Regions from separate parts of the Streptosporangium sp. NPDC005286 genome, predicted to be linked through region 2. Evidence: riboswitches for the same ligand, from Rfam matches in the RefSeq annotation. Region 2 holds a riboswitch; the other holds the start of a gene.
What was found. A riboswitch is a leader RNA that binds a small molecule or an ion and turns the genes downstream of it on or off. The one in region 2 is predicted to bind cobalamin.
Positions count from the first base shown of each region.

Region 1: linked by a shared signal. The riboswitch ahead of metE (5-methyltetrahydropteroyltriglutamate--homocysteine S-methyltransferase) and the one ahead of ABZU75_RS04270 (CbtB domain-containing protein) in region 2 are both predicted to bind cobalamin.

Region 1 covers NZ_JBEXGU010000043.1:33,097-40,175, forward strand. Annotated here, with positions in the region: gene ABZU75_RS18105 (DUF4345 domain-containing protein) at 1-186, shown strand, start outside; gene ABZU75_RS18110 (hypothetical protein) at 191-2,224, opposite strand; gene metE (5-methyltetrahydropteroyltriglutamate--homocysteine S-methyltransferase) at 2,430-4,685, opposite strand; cobalamin riboswitch at 4,786-5,005, opposite strand; gene ABZU75_RS18120 (GNAT family N-acetyltransferase) at 5,065-6,075, shown strand; gene ABZU75_RS18125 (O-acetyl-ADP-ribose deacetylase) at 6,174-6,686, opposite strand; gene ABZU75_RS18130 (helix-turn-helix domain-containing protein) at 6,769-7,079, opposite strand, start outside.
Region 2 covers NZ_JBEXGU010000006.1:84,292-91,370, forward strand. Annotated here, with positions in the region: gene ABZU75_RS04260 (magnesium chelatase subunit D family protein) at 1-529, opposite strand, end outside; gene ABZU75_RS04265 (CbtA family protein) at 579-1,304, opposite strand; gene ABZU75_RS04270 (CbtB domain-containing protein) at 1,315-1,503, opposite strand; cobalamin riboswitch at 1,534-1,666, opposite strand; gene cobF (precorrin-6A synthase (deacetylating)) at 1,874-2,638, opposite strand; gene chrA (chromate efflux transporter) at 2,705-3,886, opposite strand; gene ABZU75_RS04285 (hypothetical protein) at 4,171-4,638, shown strand; gene ABZU75_RS04290 (multicopper oxidase family protein) at 4,758-6,752, shown strand; gene ABZU75_RS04295 (ATP-binding protein) at 6,817-7,079, opposite strand, start outside.

The sequences.
Region 1 (7,079 bases), on a different contig from region 2:
GCCACGGTCGTCGGTGCCGCGACCTACCTCGCTTACGGTCTGTCCCGCCTGCTGAGCATCGCGCTGGACGGGATACCGGCGAGCGGGCTGGTGCTCGCGGCCGCACTGGAGATGGTCATCGGGCTGGCCTGCGTCTTCGTCCTCGTGCGGTATCGCCACCGTGGCGGGCGAGAGACCTCGGCCTGAGCGGTCAGTGGCGGGACAGGGTGCGGGTGATGCCGGTGGCGATGGTGGTGACCAGCACCCAGCCCGCGATCACCAGCCCGTAGGCGACCCACTGGCCGGCGCCGACGGGCTGGTACGCCTTCTCCTGCCCGAAGTCGATCACCGGGAGCAGTAGATCCAGCGCGTAGAACAGCGCGTTGAAAGCGGGACCCTTGCCGGGTTCGGCGCGGGGCGGGTTGTGCACGGCGAACACGACGGCACCGGTGACGAGCAGGGCCAGAAACCACAGGGCGGCACGGACCGGACGGTAGCCGTACCCGACCGTGACGTCCTGCAGCCATCCCCAGACCCGCGCGTACCGCGGGAGCGCGGCGCGCTGCCGCCGCTGCTTGACCAGCAGCACGGTACGGGCGTCGACGTCCTGACCCAGTCGCCGGTAGACGGCGGCGAGCTGCTCGTACGGCTGCGGCACGTATCCGTCGGGGTCGTCCCGCAGCCAGGCCAGGCGCCGGGCGGCGGGCAGCGTCGGGTCCAGGGCCTCGTAGGTGAGACCGTCCTGGCGGCGCGGTGACCAGGTGGCGGGGTCGTCGCGGATGACCCCGATCTGGGCGTGCCGCAGGTCGACGGTGCCCTCGGGCGCCCGCTTGGGGCGCAGATACAGCTCGCGGGCCTGCAACTGCCAGGCTGCCAGGGCCCGGCCGCCCGGTGCGGACAGGGTCGCGTCGTTGAGATACAGATGCCGGCCGATTCGGGCCCCGATCAAGGTGAGCTCCCCTTCGGCGACGAAGCCGCGCCCGCACTCCAGGCCGGCGCCGACGCTCGCCCCGGCGAGGTCGAGCGCCTGGCCGTCGGGGTTGCTCAGCCGGGCACCGTTGAAGTCGGCGAACGTCCCGATGCGCGCGTCGGCGAGACGGACCGCGCCTTCGGCCCGGAACCCCTTGGTGCACGACAGCCCGCCGCCGACACTCACCCCGTCGGCATCGAGCACGACCCCGCCGGGCGCGGACAGGCTCGTGCCGGTCAGGTTCAGCGACCCCGAGACGCGCGCCTGGGAGAGATCCACCCGCCCCTCGGCGCTGAGCCCGTCCGCGTCGAAGCTCCCCTCGACCTGCAGCTCCGCGGCCTGGAGTGCGTCACCGCCGGGACAGGTCAGGTGGGCGCCGCTCAGGCTGAGCTCCCGGTCGATCCGCGAGTTGGCCAGTCGTACGGTGCCCGTCGCGGTGAACCCGGCGCCCAGGTACAGCCCGCCCTCGGCGGTGATCCTGGAACCCCGGAAGACCATCTGACCGGGATGGTCGATCGTGGTCCCGGTGAAGCCGAACGGCCCGGTCACCCGGGCGTTGCGCAGGCTGACCATCCCGGTGACCGTCATCCACCGGCAGAAGACGCTCCCGTCGGCGATCAGCCCGTCCATGTTCAGCGCGCTCCGGCCGGAGGCCGCCAGACGGGCATGATCCAGAGTCACGGTGCCGCTCACCTTGACGTTGGAGAAGCTGACCTGGTCCGTGGTGCCGAGCCCGATCGCGGCGATGCCCCGCCCCGCCTGGAGCCGGTCGCAGTCGATGTCCAGGCTCCGCGCGTGGCTCAGCGTGAGGCTTCCGGCGAGCTGGGCTCCGCGCAGTTCCACCGGGCCGGTGAACACGCATCCCTCCAGCAGCAGATGCCCGTCGACCTGCGCGTTGGAGGCGTACAGGCCCGGCAGGTGGGAGCCGTTGAAGCTCAGCTGCGGGCAGCGCGCCCAGTGCAGGCTGGGTTTCTCCGCGAAGAAGCAGGACAGGAACCGGGCGGAGTGGCGGAGGGTGGAGTAGGCCAGGTTCACCCACTCGGTGATCCGGGCACCCTTGATCCGGAGCGCCGGGATCCGGTGCGACCGGGGCGGCTCCTCGCTCATCAGCAGGGCGGCGATCACCCTGGCCCGGACCGTCCGCCCCTCGTCCCAGGCCGCCCCTGCCGCCGGGTCGTCCTCCTCCGGCTTCCCGGTGGTGAAGTCGACCTCCTCCCCAACTGGAAACGCCTCCCACACCCGGCGCTCAGCATCGGACAAGTCCTCAACCCGCACATCGCCCCCTTTGCCCAAACACTGCCATCTTTTGATCGTTTGCGTCCAGAGGAGGTTGTCTCGTGGCGGCTTCAGCGGTTGTCAGGCGGCCGGGCGGTGGTCCAGGACGATGGCGCCGGAGCTGAAGGCCGCGCTGCCGGCCGGTTTCCGATCCCGGAGACTCGCCCCACCGCCGGGCACCGGCGACGGGGCGAGCGACCCGGTATCAGTTCTGCGGCACGCGGAGAGCCCTGGCGGCGGTGACCATGTTGCGCAGGGAGGCCCTGGTCTCGGGGTAGCCGCGGGTCTTCAGGCCGCAGTCGGGGTTGACCCACAGGCGGGCCGGGTCGACGGCCTGAAGGGCGCGCCGCAGGTTCTGCTCGATCTCCTCGGAGGACGGGACGCGGGGCGAGTGGATGTCGTAGACGCCTGGGCCGATGCCGCTCTGGTAGCCGGCATCGCGCAGGTCGGCGACGAGTTCCATGTCGGAGCGGGCGGCCTCGACGCTGGTGACGTCGGCGTCGAGGTCGCCGATCGCACCGATGATCTCCCCGAACTCGGAGTAGCACATGTGGGTGTGGATCTGGGTGGAGTCGGCGACTCCGCAGGTGGCCAGCCGGAACGCGCCGACGGCCCAGGCCAGATAGGCGGCGTGCTCGTCCCCGCGGAGCGGCAGGAGCTCGCGCAGGGCGGGCTCGTCGACCTGGATGATGCGGATTCCTGCGGCCTCCAGATCGTGGATCTCGTCGCGGAGGGCGAGGGCGACCTGGCGGGCGGTGTCGGCCAGGGGCTGGTCGTCGCGGACGAACGACCAGGCGAGCATGGTGACCGGGCCGGTGAGCATGCCCTTGACGGGCTTGTCGGTGAGGGACTGCGCGTAGGTGGCCCAGCCGATCGTCATCGGCTCCGGCCGGAAGACATCGCTGTGCAGGATCGGCGGACGGACGCAGCGCGACCCGTAGGACTGGACCCAGCCGTGATCGGTGGCGGCGTATCCGTCGAGCCGTTCGGCGAAGTACTGCACCATGTCGTTGCGTTCGGGCTCGCCGTGGACGAGGACGTCCAGGCCGAGTTCCTCCTGCAGGGCGATCACCCGTTCGACCTCCTCCCTCATGGCCTGCTGGTAGGCCGCGTGGGTGAGCTGCCCGGCCTTGTGGGCGGCGCGGGCCTTGCGGATCTCGGGGGTCTGCGGGAACGAGCCGATGGTCGTGGTCGCCAGATCCGGCAGGCGTAGCGCGGCCCGTTGGGCGGCGAACCTCGCGGCCCGGTCGCCACGGCGGACGCCGTCGCCGAGCATGTCGAGACGGGCCCGGACCCGGTGGTCGACCGTGGCGGCCTCGGCCTCGGTCTCGGCGGCGGGGAGCGGGCCGGGGGCGTCGGAACGCGAGGCCCGGCCGAGGGCGACGACTTCGGCGACCTTCTGCCGGGCGAAGGCCAGACGACCCCGGACGGCCGGGGCCAGCGCGGTCTCGGCGTCCAGGTCGAGCGGGACGTGCAGCAGCGAGCAGGAGGTGCTCACCTCGACCTGGTCGGCCAGGCCGAGCAGGACCGCGCAGGTCGCCTTCGCCCGCTGAACGTCGGTACGCCACACGTTGCGGCCGTCCACCACCCCGGCGACGACGGTCTTGCGGGGTAGTCCGCCGACGGAGGCGAGCACGCCGAGATTTCCCGGCCCGGCGACGAAGTCCAGACCGACCGCCTCGACACGGGTTGCGGCCAGCATGCGCAGCGCGTCCGCGTCGACCGTACCGAAGTAGGTCGCCACCAGGATCCGGGGCCTGTTGGGCAGCTCGCCGAGGCGTTCGTAGACGCGGGCGAGCGCGGCGATCTCCTCGGCGTTCCGGTCGGAGGCCAGGGCGGGCTCGTCGAGCTGTACCCACCGCGCGCCCGCCCCGGCGAGCCGTTCCAGCAGGTCGGCGTAGACCTCGACGAGCTCGTCGAGCAGGTCGAGAGGCCGGAATTCGGCGGGCGCGCCGGGCGAGGCCTTGGCGAGCAGCAGATAGGTGAGGGGACCGACCAGCACCGGGCGGGTCTCCACCCCCAGGGCCCTGGCCTCCGCGTATTCGGCCAGCGGCTTGGACCGTGCCCCGTCGGCCAGCCGGAACCGGGTGTCCGGCCCCACCTCGGGCACGATGTAGTGATAGTTGGTGTCGAACCACTTGGTCATCTCCAGCGCCGGGACGTCCTGGACGCCGCGGGCCATGGCGAAGTACCGGTCCAGGCCGGTCAGGTGCCGGTAACGGCCGGGCACCGCGTCGACCATGACGCTGGTGTCGAGTACCTGGTCGTAGAGGGAGAACGTGTTCGACGGGATCGTGTCGAGGCCCGCGTCGCGCAGGCCCGTCCAGACCTCCTGGCGCAGGACCTCGGCCGTCTTCGCCAGGGCGGTGGCGTCGGAGCGCCCGGCCCAGTAGTCCTCGGTGGCGAACTTCAGTTCCCGGTGTGTCCCGATACGGGGGTATCCGAGGATCGTCGTTTGCATGGCAGCTTCCCTCGCTGAGCCACGGGCGGCCGGGCAGGAGGGAAGGAGCGCGCGGCGCGCGTCCCTGGCCCTCCCACGAGGCCGCGGACCACCGCGCGCCGAACGGCGCACGGGCGGAGGCAGGTCTTCGGACTCGCGGGCGCCACACCTGGGACAGGCATGTCCTACTGGCCGTCGCTTCCCAGGCCCAAAGGCCCAGTGCGTGGTGACGGCGGTCGTTCCCACTCACCGCTGCGGGGCAGTCCCGGATTCCCACCGGGTTCCCTCTTACGACATCCAGATCCCGGGGACCTGGATGAACCATCCGCGCCCAGGAGTCTAACCGGGCGGGCGGCATTTATCCCGTTGAGTTCTCGGAGACGATCTGTAGGTTGTCAGCATGTCTTCGTCGCTTCGCCTGGAGAAGGTCACCGCGGACAACGTCGAGGCCGCGTGCCGGCTGCAGGTGCGACCCGACCAGGAGGAGTTCGTGGACCCGGTCGCGTGGTCACTTGCCGAGGCGTACGCGCAGCCTGAGATCGCCTGGCCTCGACTGATCTTCGACGGCGAGCAGCTGGTGGGCTTCGTCATGGGCTTCTTCATGGTCCGTTTCAACCCGGACGACCCGGATGACACGCCCCGCTGTGGAATCTGGCGGCTGAACATCGCCGCCGATCAGCAGGGGCGGGGATATGGCCGCTTCGCGGTGGAGTCCGTGTGCGCGGAGGTCCGCAGACGTGGACAGACCCGCGCGACGGTTACCTGGGCTCCGGGAGAGCACGGGCCCGAGCGCTTCTACCTCCGGCTCGGCTTTCGCCCGACCGGCGAGAAGAGCGGCGATCAGGTCGTCGGCGAGCTGGCCCTGACCGGGCACCGAGATGCATTCCAGATGGGCCCGGCCGAGGTCCGCCGTCTGACGACCGAGGACTGGAAGACGTTCCGTGATGTCCGGCTCGCGGCACTGGCGGACGCACCGGAGGCCTTCTCCTCCTCACTCGGGCGGGAACAGGCGTACGACGAGGCACGGTGGCGTGCCGGGATGCTGCCGGAGCGCGGGGTGAAGGCGGTCGCGGTCGTTGAGGGCCGGGTGGCCGGGGTCGCCGGAGGCTGGGTGCCCGAAGACCGGGGTGGGGCGGTCGAGGTGTACGGCATGTGGGTCGATCCGGCCGCGCGGGGCGCCGGGGTCGGTGCCCTGCTCGTCGAGGAAGTCGTCGCGTGGGCCGCCGAGCACGGGCATCGGAGGGTCGAGCTGTGGGTCGTGGACGGCAACGACGGGGCGGCCCGGCTGTACCGGCGCCTGGGCTTCGAGGCCACCGGCGAGTCCGAGCCGCACACCAACGACCCCGGCGTCCACGAACGGCTCATGGCCCGCGTGCTCGACGCCCGGCCCCGGGGCCCTCACGGCACCTGAGGGTTCGTTAGGGCTGGGAGGCTTCGCCGGCGAGCTCAGGCGACCGGTGTGTTGGAGAGGCAGGCACGGCAGCCTTTGTGTCAGTGGTTCGCCACCCCTCACCCGGCGTCGAGTGCCCTTTCGAAGACGGCGTAGGCGTCCGGGGTGAACAGTACGAACCGCAGATCCGTGACCTGTGTCGGTGCGCTGCGTACGGTGCCGAGCGCGATGCGGGCGGCGTCGTCGATGGGCCAGCGGTAGATCCCGGTGGATATCGCGGGGAACGCGACGCTGGTCGCACCCAGCTCGTCGGCGACCCGGAGCGACTCCCGGTAGCAGGAGGCCAGCAGGTGCGAGCGGTCCTCGGTGGCGGAGAAGACGGGGCCGACGGTGTGGATGACCCAGCGGGCCGGCAGGTCGCCCGCGACGGTGGCCACGGCCTGGCCGGTCGGCAGCCCCTTGCCGTAGTGCGAGGCGCGCAGCTCGCGGCAGGCGGCCAGGATCGCGGGGCCGCCACGCCGGTGGATGGCCCCGTCGACCCCGCCGCCTCCCAGCAGCGAGGAGTTGGCGGCGTTGACGACGGCGTCGACCTGCTGCGCGGTGATGTCCCCCTGGACCAGCGTTACCTGCATGAGGTCGAGTCTGCCAGCGGAACCTCGATTCCCGGCGCCGATTCCACCGGCTTGACGCGGGTCCTCGCGCACCCGCTGAACCTCAGCCAGGAAGATCGTGAGGTTTCACCGGAGCGCCGGAGCGCTCGGCCACGTCGATCGCGGCGGCGGCCAGGGCCAGCACGGGGAAGATCGCATGTGACGGTACCCGGTAGACCCCCCGCTCGGGCTGCTCGACCAGCCCGGCCGAGGCCAGCGTCTTGAGGTGGTGGTACAGCTGGCCGGGGGAGGCGAGGGCCAGCTCGGCCTGCAGGTCGGCGACCGGCTTGGGCCCGACGACCAGCAGCTGCAGGATCTCGAAGCGCGCCGGATGCCCGGCGGCGGCCAGCACCGCGGCCAACGGCCCGGTCGGCT
Region 2 (7,079 bases):
GCAGGAACCGCGCCGCGTGCCGTACCGAGACCGACTCTCGCTCGACGAAGCAGGTGCCGAGCGCGGCGGCGTCGAGCAGCAGGTCCACGAGATGGTCGTGGAGCAGGTTGACCTCGTCGACGTAGAGGACACCTCGATGTGCGGCGGCGAGCAGGCCCGGCTCGAACGCCCTGACCCCCTCGGTGAGCGCGCGCTCGATGTCGAGCGCGCCGACCAGCCGGTCCTCCGACGCGCCGACGGGCAGCTCCACCAGCGCGGCCGGACGCTCCTGCCCGCTCTCGCCCGCGTCGTGCGGGCCGTCGGGGCAGCCCGGATCCGGCTCGGCCGGGTCGCAGGAGAAGCGGCAGGCGGCGATCACCTTGACCGCGGGGAGTTGTGCGGCGAGCGCGCGGACGATCGTGGACTTGGCGGTCCCCTTCTCCCCCCGGACCAGCACACCGCCCACCCGTGGGGAGACCGCGTTGAGTATCAGCGCGAGCTTGAGGTCGTCGAGACCGACGACGGCACTGAACGGATAGGCACCGATCACGAGGTTTCTTTCTGCGAGATCCTGCTGACGTGTCCGACCCGCCGAACGTTCAGTTCGGGGCCGCCGTGAGCGCGTCGCGGCGGACCGCGCGCTGGACGGCGATGCCGTACAGGACACCGATGGCCGACCAGAGCACGAGTTGCGTGCCGAGGGAGGACAGCCGGAAGTCCCACAGCAGCTGGGCGGGGAAGCCGTCGGGCACCTCGTTGACCGCCGGCAGCACGAACAGGGTGACGATGACGGGGACCAGGAAGCCGGCCGCGCCGGCGATCCAGGGCCTGGCCGGCACCTTACGGGCGCAGGCCACTCCCACCGCCACGGACAGCAGGCCAATGGCGACCAGGACCAGGTACAGCGTGGTCCGGCTGCCGATGGTGTCCGGGTCACCGACGGCGGGCGGGTTGGCCGGGTACTTGACGAACGGCACCAGCACGATCGCGACGAACGCCGTGGCGGCCATCGTCGCGGCCAGCACAACGTCGGAGCGGGGACCGATCCGGCCGCGCAGCCCGGCGAAGACGAGGGAGAAGATACCCCCCACGGACATGCCGTACAGGGCCAGGGCGAGGAAGAGCCCGGCCTGCTGGCCGGACCGGCTGACCAGTGCCTCCTCCCCGTGGGAGTGCCCGACCTCGGTCTGGGCGTGGGCGGCGGCCTCTTCGAGCGCGATGGCCTGGTCGATGTTCGGCTCGCCCAGCAGGTAGGCGAACACGGCGGCGATCAGCCCGGCGACCAGCCCGACGAGCAGGCCGCGGAGCAACAGGGTACGGATCACGGCGCGCGGTCTAGTGGCAGGGAACGCCGAGCAGGTGGCGCCCGTCGTGCATGAGTTCGTGCAGATAGTCGCCCGCCTGCGACACCACCCCCTGGTCGAAGGTGACCAGGTAGGCCACCAGCAGGAGCAGCGGAACCGCCACGAGCCAGCGGGCCAGGTGGGAGAGGGGAACGGGCTGAGAAACGGACAGCTCACGCATGAGTAGCCTCCTTGGGGATGACGCGTCCCGACAGATGAGGACGCGGCGGCCAAGTAACCTGGCTCCCGGAACTCACGTTCCGGATACAGTGGCGCGACCGCACCGGCTTCTCACCGGACTTCCCTCGGACCACCGCGAAATCGTCCGCAATGTAACTCTTTTCGTGGCGGACCGTCAACACAAGATGATTCGTCGCGGCGCGGCGGACCCGGTTCCGCCCGTCGATCCGGCCGCCACGGCCCGCTCCCCGGCCCGGGATGGATCGGGCTTTGGAGGTGAGCCTCTGCTGCGCGGGCCATACGGCCATGACGGCGACGAGCGGATACCGACCGGATGCGCGGCGGCCCCCGAAGGCCGCCGCGACAGGTGCTCAGCGAGTCACCCTGCGGAGCAGGTAGGTGTCCATGATCCAGCCCTTGCGCGCCCGTGCCTCGGCGCGCAGCTCGCGGATCCGGTCGGCGACCTCGGACACCGGTCCGGCGACCAGGATCTCGTCGGGGGTGCCGATGTAGGCGCCCCAGTAGATGTCGAAGTCGGCGCCCGGATCGGCGCCCAGATCGGCGAAGGCGCAGTGCGCGTCCAGCATGACGACGACGTCGTCGGCCGAGGGCCCCTCCTCGGCGAGACGCCGGCCGGTGGTGACGTGCACCGGCCGGGCGACCCGGGTCAGGCTGACCCGATGCCGGGCGGTGAGTGCGGACACGCTGCTGACACCGGGAATCACCTCGTGCTCGAACCGGACCGAGCCCCGCTGGTGAATCTCCTCGACGATGGCCAGGGTGCTGTCGTACAGGCCCGGATCGCCCCACACCAGGAAGGCACCCGTCTGCCCCTCGGCGAGCTCGTCACGGATGAACCGCTCGCAGATGTCGGCGCGGCGCGAGCGCCAGTCCTCGACCGCGGGCGCGTAGTCGGGAGTGGTCCGGTCACGTTCGGGATCGCCGGCCTCGACGATCCGGTACGGCGGGCGAGCGTGCGCATCGACGAGGTCGTGCCGCAGCTGGACGAGGTCGTGCTTGACCTCGCCCTTGTCCAGGACGAAGAACACGTCGGTACGGGCGATGGCCTTGACCGCCTGGAGGGTGAGATGGTCGGGATCACCGGCACCGATGCCGATGATGAGGATTCGCTTCACCAGACAGAGTCTGCCCGTACCGTTTCGAGATTCGGCACGGGGGGCCGCCCCGGCGACGCCTGCCGGTCAACCGACGAGCAGCGTACGGGCCAGCCCGATGGCGGCGGCCGCGGCGATGAACCAGGCGGTGTTGAGCCTGGTGCGCCACTGCAGCAGCAGCGCGAGCACGGCCAGTGCCACGGTGAGCGGGTCGACGAACGCGTCACCGGCCAGTTGCAGGGTGACACCGGCCATCAGGGCCAGCGCGGTGGCGTTGACACCGTCCAGGAACGCCGATGACCAGGCCCGGCCGCGGATCCGGTCGACGAGCCGGGTCAGCAGGCCGACCAGCACGAACGACGGGGTGAAGATGGCGACGGTGGCCAGCACCGCCCCCGGCAGGGCGGCGATGACGTAGCCGATGAAGGTGGCGGTGGTGAACACCGGCCCGGGGGTGAGCTGGCCGATGGAGATCGCGTCCAGCAACTGGTCGCGGGTGATCCAGCCGAGCCGCCGTACGAAGTCGCCCTCCAGGAAGGCCAGTAGGACGTAGCCACTGCCGTACAGCACCGAACCGATCTTCAGGAACGTCAGGAACAGCTCGGTGAGCCGGCCGCCGGTGGGGTCGGGAAAGCGCGGCCCGACCAGCAGCGGCACCAGCACCAGGCCTGGAGAACCGCGACTCGGCAGCCAGACGTGCCTGGTGCCGCCCGCCATCACCACCAGCCCGCCGGCGGCCAGCACGAGCAGCTCGTTGACACCGAGCAGGTACAGCGCCAGTGCCACCGTGGCGACGAGCGCGGTCAGCCGGCCCTTGATCGCGGTCCTGAGCAGTCCGGCCAGGGCCCACACCACGATGGCCACCACCACCGGTTTGATCCCGTACAGCAACCCCTCCGCGGCAGGGGTCCGGCCGTAGCGGACATAGGACCAGGCCAGGGCGAGGACGATGGCGAAGGCGGGCAGGATGAAGCACACCCCGGCGGCGATCAGCCCCTTCCAGCGAGCCCGGTCATAGCCCAGGTGGATGGCCAGCTCGGTGGAGTTGGGGCCGGGGATGAGGTTGACAGCGCCTATCAGGTCGACGAAGCGCTCATCGGAGACCCAGCCGCGCCGGCGCACCAGTTCGTCACGCATCATCGCGGTGTGCGCGGCCGGGCCGCCGAATCCGATCACGCCGAGTTTCAGGAAGACCCCGATGACCTCGCCCAGCGCGTGTGCCGGCCGTCCGCCGGATCCGCCGCCGGTGTCATCGTGCGAAGCGTTCATCGTGGCCTTCCAGCTGGGGGTGCACCGAATCGTGCATTGTTCACGACCGCGTTGAACGCCAGGCCGACGGCGGCGAAACACCGGGACCGCGGCCGTGAACGTTTGACGCTCGGCGAACGCTCCCGGTCCTGACCTCGGCGCCGTCCATGGTCCCAGCCCGAGCCGCCCGACCTGCCGATTCCCGGCCCCAAGTGGTGGCGCAGACAACAGCAAGAGCCTGCCAAGTGGTGAAGGTGATCCTTGGAACGTCAACCTCCTCCGACCGACACTCCAGGGAACGTTCCATGCGCAAGGTCTTCCTCGGCTCCGCCGCACTCCTGCTGCTCGCCGTGATCGCCCAGTTCTACCTCTCCACCTTCGGCGCCTTCGAGCGTCCCACCCCGAGCCCGGGTGCCTCCAGCGCCATCACCCCGCACGCGATCAACGGGATCGCGGTGATCCCGGTGCTCTCCCTGGTCACCGCGATCGTCGCCGCGCTGGCCCGCGCGGGCGGCAAGATGATCTGGCTGAGCCTCGTCCCGCTGGCGGTCATGCTGGGCCAGCTCTTCGTGATCTTCCCGTTGGTCGAGCTGTCCGGTGCCACCAAGGAGCAGACCAACACCTTCGCCCACATCGTGTTCGGCTTCCACGCGGTCCTCGGTCTGTTGCTGCTCTGGGCCTCCGTGGTGATCTTCCGCGAGGCGAGGGCCCTGGCCTCGAACGCCACCCACGCCAGGAGACGGGCCCCCCACATGGCCTCCTCCCCGTTCTGATCTCACCCGCGCCCCGGCGTCCCGAGCCGTTCCCTCCTCAGTCGGGCCGCTCCTCTCCGCTCCCTCGCCTCGGCATCCCGTGCCGCCTCTCACAGTTCTCCGACCCTCCCTGAAAGATCATGAACACCGCGCAGCTCCTCGCCCTGGACCACATCGTGCTCGTTCTCGTCGCCGCGCTCTGGCTCGGCGCCGGCGTGAGCACGGTCATGGCCCGCCGCGACCGCCGCACCCGCCTGATCGCCCTCGGCCTGACCCTGGCGGCGCTGGCCGCCACCGGCCTGCGCGTCGGGCTGGCGGTCACGCTGAGCCGTTCGGGGTGGTGGTTCGCCGCCGACAAGCTGATCCTCGCGCTGCCGCTGGTCGGCGTTCCCGCGCTGGTCGCCGCCGTCGCCGCCCTCCCCCGGCTGCTCCGCCCTTCGCCGTCCCCCGCCACCGCCGTGCCCACGCTGACCGCCGGGTACGGCGCCCTGGGCGGTGTCGTCGCGGCACTCACGATCTCCCACCCCGTCCCTCCGGTCCTGGCCGGCGTCCTCATCGCCCTGGTCGCCGTCGGCGCCACCATCACCTGGCATTCGCTCGGCACCGTCTCCCGTACGGGAGGCGTGGAGACCGCGACCGGAACCGTGGCGCGCGGGAGGTGGAGCACCACGGCGGGGATCGCGGTGCTGTGCACGGCCCTGGTCTGGGCGGGCCTGTCGGCATGGTCGAGCCGGATACCCGCGACACTGGACCTCGGCGCGCACCACCGGGGAACCACCGTCCAGGACCCCGCCCAGCCCGCCACCGCGACCAGGGCGGTGACGGACCTGCGCGGTCCGGCCACCGGTGCGAAGGTACGACGCTTCACCCTCACCGCCAAGCCCGCGACCGTGACCCTGGCCTCCGGCCGGCGCGTCGAGGCGTGGACGTTCGACGGCACGGTGCCCGGTCCCACCATCCGCGTCCGCCAGGGGGAACTGGTCGAGGTGCGGCTGCGCAACGCGATGCCCGGCATCGGAGTGACCCTGCACTGGCACGGCTATGACGTCCCGGTGGGCGAGGACGGCGTCGCGGGCGTCACCCAGGACGCGGTGAAGCCGGGAGGCGAGTTCGTCTACCGCTTTCTGGCCGAGGACCCGGGCAGCTACTGGTACCACAGCCACGACCTGTCGGACCCGGCGGTCCGGATGGGCCTGTACGGCATGCTCGTCGTCGACCCGACGGCCACCGGCGGGACGAAGGTGTCGGATCACACCGTCTCCACCCATGTGCTCGGCGGTGTACAGACGGTGGCCGTCGACGACGAAGGCCCGGTGGACGGCCTGGCTCGGCTCGGGGTCATCCCGGGGACGCCGGTCCGGCTCCGTGTCACGGCGACCGACAACGTCCGGCGGACGCTGGGCCTGAGCGGCACGCCGTACCGGATCGCCGCCGTGGACGGGCGGGACCTGTCACGGCCCGGCGAGATCGGGGACCGGCGGGTCCAGTTGGCCGCGGGCGGGCGCTACGACCTGACCTTCACGATGCCCGCCACACCCGTCCTGCTCTCGGTGGACGGCCGCTCCGACCTCGGCCTGCTGCTCACCCCCGGCTCGGGCACCGCCCCGGCACCGGCCGCCGGTCCCCTGCTGGACATCGCGACGTACGACTCGGACGGCCCGGCGAGGCCCGGCGGATCCGGCGGATCCGGCCGGTTCGACCGGTTCGACCGGGAGGTCACCTGGATTCTGGATCGGGGTCTGGCCATGCTGGACGGGATCCCCACCCTGGCCCACACGGTCAACGGCGAGGTCTGGCCGCGCATCACCACCCCCGTGCTGCGCGAGGGCGAGCTGGTGAAGATCACGGTGGCCAACCGGAGCGGGGACGTCCATCCCATCCACCCGCACGGCCACCACGTCCGTGTGCTGTCCCGCAACGGCGTACCCGCCACCGGAGAGCTGTGGATGGACACCTTCGACGTCGGCCCCGGCGAGGTCTGGGAGGTCGCGTTGCGCGCCGACAACCCGGGCATCTGGCTGTCGCACTGCCACGACCTGGGCCACGCGACCCTCGGCATGACCTTCCACTTCGCCTACGAGGGCGTCACCACCCCCTACGACGCCGGTCACGCCTCCGGGAACAACCCGGAATGATCAGCCACCCCCACAGGCCGGACAGAAGGTGACAGCCTAAAGCCAGGGGAACAACCCGGAATGATCAGCCGTCTCCGCCCAGGCCGGGCGAGGGCGTGGCGAGCTGGAACCAGACGCTCGTGCTTCCGGGGGATCGGTGGAAACCCCAGCGGGCCGCCAGGGTGTCGACCAAGGCGAGGCCCCGGCCGCTCTGGGCCTCCTCCTCCGCCTGTCTCGGGTACGGAATCCTGGAAGACCCGCAGTCCCGGACCGCGACCAGCACGCCGCCGGTCACGAACGCCAGCGAGACGAGGAACTCCCGCTGGATCGCGTGCCGGATCACGTTCC